2 regions of the Lysinibacillus sp. fls2-241-R2A-57 genome follow, and region 2 is predicted to be linked to the other one. Evidence: riboswitches for the same ligand, from Rfam matches in the RefSeq annotation. Region 2 holds a riboswitch; the other holds the start of a gene.
The links. A riboswitch is a leader RNA that binds a small molecule or an ion and turns the genes downstream of it on or off. The one in region 2 is predicted to bind preQ1.
Positions count from the first base shown of each region.

Region 1: linked by a shared signal. The riboswitch ahead of queC (7-cyano-7-deazaguanine synthase QueC) and the one ahead of QRN68_RS18740 (QueT transporter family protein) in region 2 are both predicted to bind preQ1.

Region 1 covers NZ_JARVRU010000220.1:3,351-8,469, reverse strand. Annotated here, with positions in the region: gene QRN68_RS26045 (GNAT family N-acetyltransferase) at 1-31, opposite strand, end outside; gene queE (7-carboxy-7-deazaguanine synthase QueE) at 182-910, opposite strand; gene queD (6-carboxytetrahydropterin synthase QueD) at 903-1,376, opposite strand; gene queC (7-cyano-7-deazaguanine synthase QueC) at 1,380-2,039, opposite strand; PreQ1 riboswitch class I at 2,409-2,455, opposite strand; gene QRN68_RS26025 (class I SAM-dependent methyltransferase) at 2,937-3,689, opposite strand; gene QRN68_RS26020 (DUF4179 domain-containing protein) at 3,887-4,978, opposite strand; gene QRN68_RS26015 (sigma-70 family RNA polymerase sigma factor) at 4,975-5,119, opposite strand, start outside.
Region 2 covers NZ_JARVRU010000128.1:3,301-8,419, reverse strand. Annotated here, with positions in the region: gene QRN68_RS18750 (MerR family transcriptional regulator) at 1-111, shown strand, start outside; gene QRN68_RS18745 (CPBP family intramembrane glutamic endopeptidase) at 447-1,178, shown strand; gene QRN68_RS18740 (QueT transporter family protein) at 1,338-1,820, opposite strand; PreQ1 riboswitch class I at 1,829-1,873, opposite strand; gene QRN68_RS18735 (GNAT family N-acetyltransferase) at 2,174-2,722, shown strand; gene QRN68_RS18730 (hypothetical protein) at 2,832-3,950, opposite strand; gene QRN68_RS18725 (ABC transporter substrate-binding protein) at 4,312-5,119, shown strand, end outside.

The sequences.
Region 1 (5,119 bases), on a different contig from region 2:
ATCTATCTGTTTCAGTTCTTATTTTATTCAATCGAACACCTCATCTAGAATACTTTCTATTCTTATATAGATTATTCGACATAAGGGATTTTTTTCCTTCCTATCCTGTACTTTCACATCGTCCCAAGTTAATCATAATCCTCTTCTAGAGATTTTTCCTAAAGACATTTTTGTAATGGCACTATACCCCTCTTTTATTCCCCCATACAAGGGCATGCAACTGTGGCAGTACTTTGACATCTGTTAATTCCTCATCCTTCATCACTTTATCAATCAGCGCATGATATTTATCTAATAAATGTGTAATTAATCGTGAATTGTCCGTCGTCGTGAGATCATCGTTACCGACTTGGAGATAAAAAGGAATCATTGGATACCTATGGTGAATTTGTTTAGCATACTCGTAATCCTCTTGATTGAAAACGACTACTTTGAGGGATACATGGTGATTACTGTTTCGATTTTTTAGTTTTTCGAAGATATCAGAGAGCACCGAATAGTTTGTGGTCATTCCAGAACTAGGTGGCTTTGGGGAAATTGTCAGTTCATCAATCTCATACATCCATTTTTGCCACCTACTTCCCTGAGTTTCCACCCCGACCTTTATGTCATTTTCCTTTAAAATGGCAATGAGCCCCTCCAAATTTCGGATGAGTGCAGGGTTGCCGCCTGAAATCGTGACAAATGAAAAGCCACTGCCTCCGAGACGTTTCAACTCAGACCAAATCTCTTCAGCTGTCATTTGGACAATAAGATGCTTTCCGCTGCCATCCCACGTAAATGATGAATCACACCAAGAACAGGAATAATCACAGCCGGCAGTTCTCACAAACATTGTCTTTTGGCCAACTACCATTCCCTCACCTTGAATCGTCGGTCCAAAAATCTCGATAACAGGTATTTTACTCAACTTCCATCCACTCCCGTCTCGCTTCTGCATAGCTTGTCGGAGTTTCATATAGCCGGATAAACTCAACACGCGCACCGTTATATGTTTGTTCATCAAGTAAGGCCTCAGCCAACTTTTCGTAAATCCAAACAACAATGTTCTCTGCCGTCGTATTCATTGGTGGAAGCGTTTCATTTAAATAACGATGATCCAAATGAATCTCTATTTTTTCTTTCCATATTCCTTTTATGTCGCCAAAATCAATCATCAAACCGCGTTCATCTGTGTATCCACTTAGTCCTAATATTACGCGATACGTATGACCGTGCAGGTTTTTACATTTCCCCTCATAATCATGTAAATGATGGGCAGCATCGAAGGTAAATTCTTTGCTTACAAGAACGCGCTTGGCATGATAGTTCAATTGATTTCTTTGAATATCTACATCTAGTTTTTGGAGCTTATCGACGATTCTAAAATCTGACATGCGTTAAGACTCCTTCCTGTTACTCAAATACTCATCAAGCCCTTTTTTTCGCAGTTTACATGCTGGGCATTCACCACAGCCATCTGCTACTACACCGTTATAGCAAGTTAACGTTCTTTCTCGAACAAATTCAAGTGCTCCAAACTGATCAGCAAGCTCCCAAGTCTGTGCCTTATTCAGCCACATCAACGGTGTATCGATCACAAAGGAATCATCCATCGATAAATTTAACGTTACATTCAAGGATTTAATAAACACATCTCGGCAATCCGGATATCCGCTAAAATCTGTTTCGCAAACGCCAGTTACAATATGCTTAGCTCCTACTTGGCTCGCTAAAACGCCCGCAAATGAAAGAAAGAGAAGATTTCGACCTGGTACAAAAGTCGATGGAAGCTCACCATTTTCACCGTCTTCTACCTTTATGTCTTGTCGTGTCAATGCATTCGGAGCAAGCTGGTTCAGGAGTGACATATCAAGAATGTGATGCTTGACACCGAGCTCCCCTGCTATCATCTTCGCACATTCAATTTCAAGACGATGCCTTTGACCATAATCAAAAGTTACTGCCTCAACCTCTTGAAAACGTTCCTTTGCCCAGAACAAACAAGTTGTACTGTCCTGGCCTCCACTAAATACAACAATTGCTTTTTCCTGCTTCATGTGTAAAATCTCCCTTGTATCAAAAAAACAGCACTATAAGAAAAAGTACTGCTTCTTCTTAGTTTTTTTAGAGGGTAGCTAAATACCTCTTTCTTGATTGAACTATTCAATTCCGCATTTATCGATAATCAATTTTTTCTGGATTAATATCGTGATTCATTAAACGACATATGAATATTTTGTACTTTGGTTCCCCAATAATGTTAAATCCGTCAGTCCTTCTTCTAGGCTTTGGCCAGACATAAAAAAACCTCCTTGTAAAATGTTTCCCAACACTTTTCAAGAGAGGCATCACCAATCAATCTATTAAAACATAAGTAAAAACATAAAAAAAAGCCACGTCCGATATGGACATGGCATAATTATCATGTTTCCATAGTTTTTTATAGAGGGTATCAGCTATGAACCTCTCCCGTTCTAGTCCGGGCATTCTTTTGTTCAATATAATACAAAAAAACAGTACAAAATGTCAAATTGTTTTTTTATAAAATCTGCTTCTCTGAAAAAACCACTGTTATCCTGCCCTATATTTTGCAGTACACTATACACTTTACTGAGCTTAGATTCATTTATATTTTTCGAACAGCTCTCCTTAAGGGAGCTAAGAGCGGTTTACCCAAAATTTATTATTTTGGACATTTAAATGCTATTTATATTTACAAGGAGCAATTATTGAATGTTAAAAATCGAATGAATAGTATATTAACATCAATTGTCTATAATTGTGATTTTAGTAAAAAATGACTCTACGGATCAAAGTAATGAAAGGTTCAAATGGAGCTATACAGATTCACTAATAAGCTGAATCAAACCAGCTTTTTATATTTTCATTAAAACCGCACTACTTATGATACGGTTCTTCGTAACATGTGTAAGTGCGGTTTTAAATCTCTAATTCTATGCTAATTTAAAATTATACCTTTTCGCTCTTATAATTAAAAATGAAGGTCGACGAAATTCTCTATTAAGACTTGGTAAATTACACACTGCTTCTTTAGTTGGTATTGGCTCAATAATTTTTTCGATTTGTAAACTACTTTCAATAAGCGTATTTAGGATAGTAGACATTGTACGGTGATATGTCACAACATTATCAACTAACCAATTTTGAGAACGTAAGCCTTCATCCTGATAATTGTCTACTGCAAAATGAAGTAGGTTACCCTCATGATTTGTGATCCAATTTTCTTTTCCCTTATTTGCTGTTACAATTGGGTGCTCTAGAGAAAATAGTAAAATCCCTCCTTCGCATAATGCCTTACTTATCTTCTTTATGAGTAACTGAAAATCTGCAATATAGTGAAAAGCTAATGAACTACTAACAAAATCAATTGTTCCATTCTGTACTGTCATATCTTCAAATGCAGCCTGTTCAAAGGTTAGACACTCATGAATATGACGCTTTTTTGCATTAGCAATCATATTTGAAGAAATATCAATTCCAGTAACATGTTTTGCACCTTGGCTAATACAATATGCTACAAAATCTCCCATTCCACAGCCAATATCTAATACTACTTTATTTTTAAGGGGAGGAATTAATGTGAAAAAGTTTGGCTGTTCAAGTAAATTGTTATAATTATATTCTCGTGCTCGTATTTCTTGGTATTTCTCAAAAAACGTATTGTTATCATATATATTCTGTTTCATATTACCCTTCATTTCACCATAACGTTATGAAGTATTTGCGCAAATTAATTATCACATGTATACAAAAGTAAAAATAGACTTATAATTCAGTTTTTGTTACGATGTAGATAGAGGCATGTCTTCTTTATTAAATTCCATGAAAACAATATATTAAAAGGCAGAAATCCCACTCGATTTCTGCCTTTATTTTTATGGTATTACTTTATAGGAACTATGATGGGTTCAATTGCATAGGGTTCTTTAATGAGTTCTAGTGCACCCTCACTGTCCTTCTTTTTGTAAATACCTACCACAGGAGTAATCATTATCGATGTTGCTTTTTCATCAAAACGGTTTGTAGTAATACGTGCTTGATTCCCGCTTAGGTCATTGAAATCTGTACTATGTCCTGTACCTCTGTGATGAACAATATTATACACATTTCCTAAATCATCGGACACCTTGTACTCAATTAATACGCCACGCCACTCTTCTTCCTCTTTAGCTATTGACGCCATATCTACTAATTCTGAAATTTTCAGTGTTGTAGAGACAGGTGTTTCTGTTATTTCTCTAACGATTACTTCTGTACCTTCAGCTTCCGTTATTATACTACCTTTTTCAAATACTTTAGTTTCACTTGCGAGCTTTGCTAAAGTGAATTCAAATGACCAGTCTCCTGCTATTGCATTATTTATATTATTTAAATCAACAATTTCATTTCCTTGGAAAGTAATTTGTACTTTCTCTGGCTTTGGTCCTTTAATGAGTTCGTAAATATATAATACAGCATACTCTTTGTCATTTATTTTTTTGACAATATAATGATTATCGAATCCACTATGTTCATATCTATTTTCAAATTCATCAGCAGTTATTTCACCCTCTAAGATCGGCCTTTCCCCTAAGGTTTTTTCACTCTTTATTGTGTAAGCTATCGTAATATTTTCTCCATCGTAAACAGCATCTGTTACAGTTACTTCAACATTATTACTTTCTTGAGTCGTTCCAATACTTGTAGAATATTCATCATGCTTTTCGAATACATACTTCTCGTCATCAACGAATAACCCGAATATATTCCCGACAACCGGTATGTTTGCCGCAAAAGTAGGGAATGCGTAGCCAATTGAAATACTTGAAGCAACTAAAAATACAGCTGCAGCCACAAAACTTCTTGTTAAATGCTTTTTCTTATTTACTTTCATTACATTTCTTTTAATTCTCTCTTTTTCAAGAGTACTCACTTCCATCGGGTCCATATTCATGTCGATTTTTAAGTGATTAAATTGTTTATATAACTTTTTCATGTCACACTTCCCCCTAATCGAATCTGTTGTAACCGTTTTTTCCCACGATACAATCTGTTATCAATCGCAGCCTTTGTCAAACCATGATGCTCAGCAATTTCTTCATTTCTCATATTTAAAAAGTATTTCATCGTAAAAATA
Region 2 (5,119 bases):
AAGAATATTGAACTACTTGAATATACAATTTCGTTAGCCCAATCAAATCAGGTAATCGAACCAGAGGTATTTGTTGCATTAATTCAAAATAATTTACACATGGAATCTTAGCAGCGATGGTTAAAAGGTTATTTACCAAATGAAATTGTAGATGAAATTTATACAGTATCAAATAGTTACAACGTTCGTTATGATGCACATTTAATAAACATTATAAATCAATTGAAAATAGCTTATAAGAACCAATTTACGGATACCGAAGTACATACTATTCTCAAAGAATTTTTTTCTCAACTACCACTTGAACTATTTAATCGGTTACTAACAGAACCAAATCTAATGGAGATACAGTTGGATAGAATGTTATTTTCGTCACCATTTAGTAAACAAGAAGAAGAATGGTTAATTGAAAAAATAGAGAACATGCTAAAGGAGTATAAAACAAAATGAACATACTATTATGGGGATTCATTGGGTTTACTCTTTTATATGAACCAATTATAGGTTATTGGTTATATCAAAGATTTAAAATACGTGTTCTGACTGATCCAGCAAGCAGGATACACTATTATAAGATTGTTATGCTAGGTTTGTGGATACCAACACTTATTATTTTAATAGTAGTGGCAAATTCTGAACTTACATTAGAAGAACTACGTGTAATAATGCCTAGTATTAACACAAAAGAATTAGGAACAATTGTTACATATATTGTTATAGGGGTAGCTCTATTATATAGTGTTTTACTTTTATATTACGCAATTGGATATTTTATAAGTGATAAAGTTAAAAATAAGATGAAAATAATGAAGCAAAAACAAATGAAGCAAATAGCGTTTACTGAGTTACTACCTGTTACAAAGAAAGACAAAGCCATTTGGAATCAAGTGGCATGGACAGCAGGGGTCACAGAAGAAATTATTTACCGCGGATTGCTTATATTTGCATTTAACACATTATTTCCAGAATGGTCAATTTGGTTCGTTCTATTGTGTACCTCAATAATATTTGGTCTTGCACATACATATCAGAATTTATCTGGTGTCATTAGGACAACCATCTTTGGCTTTGTGTTCGGGATGCTTGCAGTCGCATTGAACTCCATTATACCTCTAATACTTCTTCATGCTTTGATTGATTACGTGGGGAAATTAGGTGATGAGAATGAAAAGGATTAAAATAACATATTATTTTTTTCTGATTGCAACGCTTTTTTGGTAGGTATTAAACTTTATTTACATGAAAAATAATCGAACTTCAATGTGAATACAACAAAAAGGAGGAACGGTTTCACCGTTCCTCCTTTTATTAAACACTGCTCTAATAAGATCCGTCAGTTAAATTAAATCTTTGAAGTTTAAGCGCTTATTCAATACATACATAATCGGCGCACCAATTGCTAAGACAACAAATTCACCTGCAGCAACAGTTAGCCATGTCCAGAAGAATGGTACTTCCAAGGCTATGTTCAATTCAAAGGCAATGATAAACATTGTGAATGTAAATAACAATGTATTAATGATTAAACGTGCCCAAATATTTTTGACAAATTTACAAATAAGAATGAACAATCCAAGGGTAATCATCGAATGGCCTACACCGAAAAAAACATCTAGAATGCCGTTTGGTGAAAATAAATTGGAGATAAATACACCAATAATGATCCCAACGGCAAATCGTGGATTAAAGGCGACTAGATGGTTAAAAATTTCCGATACACGGAACTGTACCTCTGTAAAGCCAAATGGAGCGACTAGCAATGTAACAGCAATATAGAGTGCTGCAATAATACCACTCGTTGCTAAAAATTTTATTTTCATATATTAATTTCTCCTTAGTTTTTTTGCGTGGGATGGTTACGAACCACGTAAAGCAAGTGCAATCATATCAATGATTATGCTTGTTTGTAAAGGGTGGTAAATACTTGATGAAACTATTTTTGTACTAATAATGTAAATATTAATTGGGGAATATTATTATATTTTCTAAATAATACTTTCATCACCAAAAATTGTGGTTGATTTGTTAAGACGTAAGCCTTGTATATAAGATGATTGGAGTGGCGTCTAGTCGGAACGGAAATCAACCTCGCGTTATAGAGGTGAGCCAAGTTAGGGATTGAAAGATCATCCCGCGTTTATGGTGATGAGGAAAAATAATGGAGGAAGATGAAATGACAGTTACTTATTGGACAGGACAAAGTCTTACACTACGAGCGATACAACCAGAAGATATCGTTATCTTTGAATTTTTAGATGATGAAATTTTACGAAATATGGATTCAATACATTTTCCTCGCTCCGCGGATCAAATGAGGGAATGGGTAGAAGAGCAATTGTCAGAAGAAGATGATGAATTTCGTTTTATTGCAGTAGATAGAGAGAATAATATTGTCGGTATGATTGAAACCTTTGATTGTGATTTGAAAAATGGTGTCTTGGATTATTACTTGGCTGTATTTGAGCCATACAGAGGTAAAGGCTATGCAAAAGAAATGATTCTTATGGTTCTTCGCTTCTTCTTTTCAGAGCGTCCTTATCAAAAAGTAAATACAACCGTTTACTCGTTCAATGAACCATCTATGCGCTTGCATGAAAAATTAGGTTTCATGAAAGAGGGGCAACTAAGAAATATCATTTTCACTAAAGGAGCTTATTACGATGGTATTTGCTACGGTATGACAAGACAAGAGTTTGAGCAGAATCATGGGGCCCTGTCATAAATTTGACCATTGAGACTAGTATAGTTAATTTTCCTTACTCATACGGAAGAGTTTCTTTACAAAAGAAAGGGCTAATCCCGTCATTTGGGATCAGCCCGGAAGCTTTTACTTATTTATGCTGTGTAAGATAAACTTTGCCGTTAATCGTTACTTTAGAAGCTGAGATTAGAATTTCTTTATTTGCTTCATAATATGGATTTAAAATTTTGTCGATAGCAGCCCATTTTTCACTAGATTTTTCAGAGTCACCTTTTTTATCAAGAGCTATTGCTTCTTCATAAAGCTTTTTCAATTGTTTTTTGTCTGTTGCTTTGATTTCGAAATCAAAGTCAGATAAGTATTGTTCAAAGCTAATTGGCTTCGTGTAAAGATTAATCATTTCATTGAAGTCATTCCATAGCTTTTCAGATAATTGATCATTTTTATCTGCATCTGCTTTTTGAGCATCTTTATAAATCGCTTTTAGTTTTGGTAAGGCTTCAGCTGGAATATCTAATTCCATATCTGAAATGTATTCTTCAAATGTTACTGGTGGATATAGTGCATCTAAATAAGGTTGAAGAATCTTTTGGAATTCATCAAATTTTTCTTGTGCTTTGTCTTCTTTACCAGATTTCGTTAGTTTTATCCATTGTTCATAAATTGCTTTCAGCTGTTTTTTATCATTTTCTTTAATCACTATATTTTTTTCACTAAATCCGTACTCTTCAATGAACTTTTCAAAGGATACAGGTACCCAGCTAGCTAAAATATATGGCTTCGTGATTTTATCCATTTCAACATTGATTTTATCGACTTCTTCATACTTCTCTTCTTTTTCTAACTTCTTCATTTGATTGAACAACTTTTCTAATTTAGCCAGATCTTCTTTTGTGATTTCTTTAGGTAAGTCTTTTTTATAGACGTCAAACGTGTAGAAGTCTGCATAATCTTGTACTAAGCTACCTTCTACAGAGATTTCTTGACCTTCAACTAAGTTCATTTTTGCTATTTGCTCATCTGAAAACTTTTGGATTCCGATATAATAGTTTTTACCGTCTTTCCCTTTGATTGTAATGCTATCTCCGTAAATGTTTTTAATAGTTCCTTTAATTTGTTGCTCAGCTTTAACAGTCATTTCGTTTGCTGGTTTTGCTGTTGTTGCCTCAGCTTGATGTGGTGTGAAGACAGCCATTCCTATTGTTAGTGCTGATACAATCATCCAAGATTTTTTAGTTGTTTTTTTCATAATTAGGTCTCCCTTTAAATTTAATTGTTTTAATTACTAAAAATTAGACGCCTTTCCAACTATAAAAAGTTAGTTAAAGTTAGAAAAAATTTTAAAAAGTTTTTCACTACCTAACTTCGCAAAATTGTCAAAAAAATTTTTGTTATGTTAGAAAAAGAAATCATTCTGTAAAAACAGCGTAGTTTAGCGGTTTAAAGCGGCAAATTGAATGAAAAACTAAAATATTTTGTCAAATGTAAATGTCAGAACATTCATAATGTTGTTGACGAACCTCAATAATAACTGTAATATAGCGATACGTTCACACTTCGCTTGGATAAAGTGTGATAAATATCAGAGATCAAAATCGGGGGGATTATTTGTGAAAAGCAATTTAAAAAAGCTTTCGTTCCTGTTATTTGGGTTAGTTTTAATGCTTGCTGCTTGTGGTAGCAGTGGCTCTAGTTCATCTGATTCGAAAGGGAACGAAACGAATAATGCAAGTGAGAGCGGCAAAGCAGATGACAAAACATATAAAATCGGGATTACTCAAATTGTGGAGCATCCATCTTTAAATGCTGCAACTGAAGGCTTCAAAAAAGCAATTGAAGAATCTGGCTTAAAAGTTGAGTACGAATCGCAAATAGCGCAAGGGGATAATAGTCTTAATACAACGATTGCAAACAATCTAGTAAGTGCAAACGTAGATTTAATATTTGCTAACTCTACGCCGTCTGCACAAGCAGCAGCGACAGCAACTAGTGATATTCCAATTATTTTTACTTCTGTAACAGATGCTGTTGGAGCACAGCTCATTGAATCTATGGAGAAGCCAGGGAAAAATGTAACAGGTACGATCGATTTACACCCTGATACTATTTCAAAAACAGTGGCATTCTTAAAAGAACTTGGTGCCAAAAACGTTGGTATGGTTTACAACGCTGGTGAGCAAAACTCAGTAGCGCAAGTAAAAGAAGTGAAAAAAGTTATGGGTGAGCAAGGCCTAAAAGTGGTAGAGGCATCTGCGGCAACTTCTGCGGAAGTAAAACAAGCTACTGAATCATTAATCGGTAAAGCAGATGCATTCTATATTATTACTGATAATACAGTAGTTTCTGCTCTAGAATCTGTTATTGATGTAGCGAATGCTAATAAATTACCACTAATTGTAGGAGAGCTTGACTCAGTGG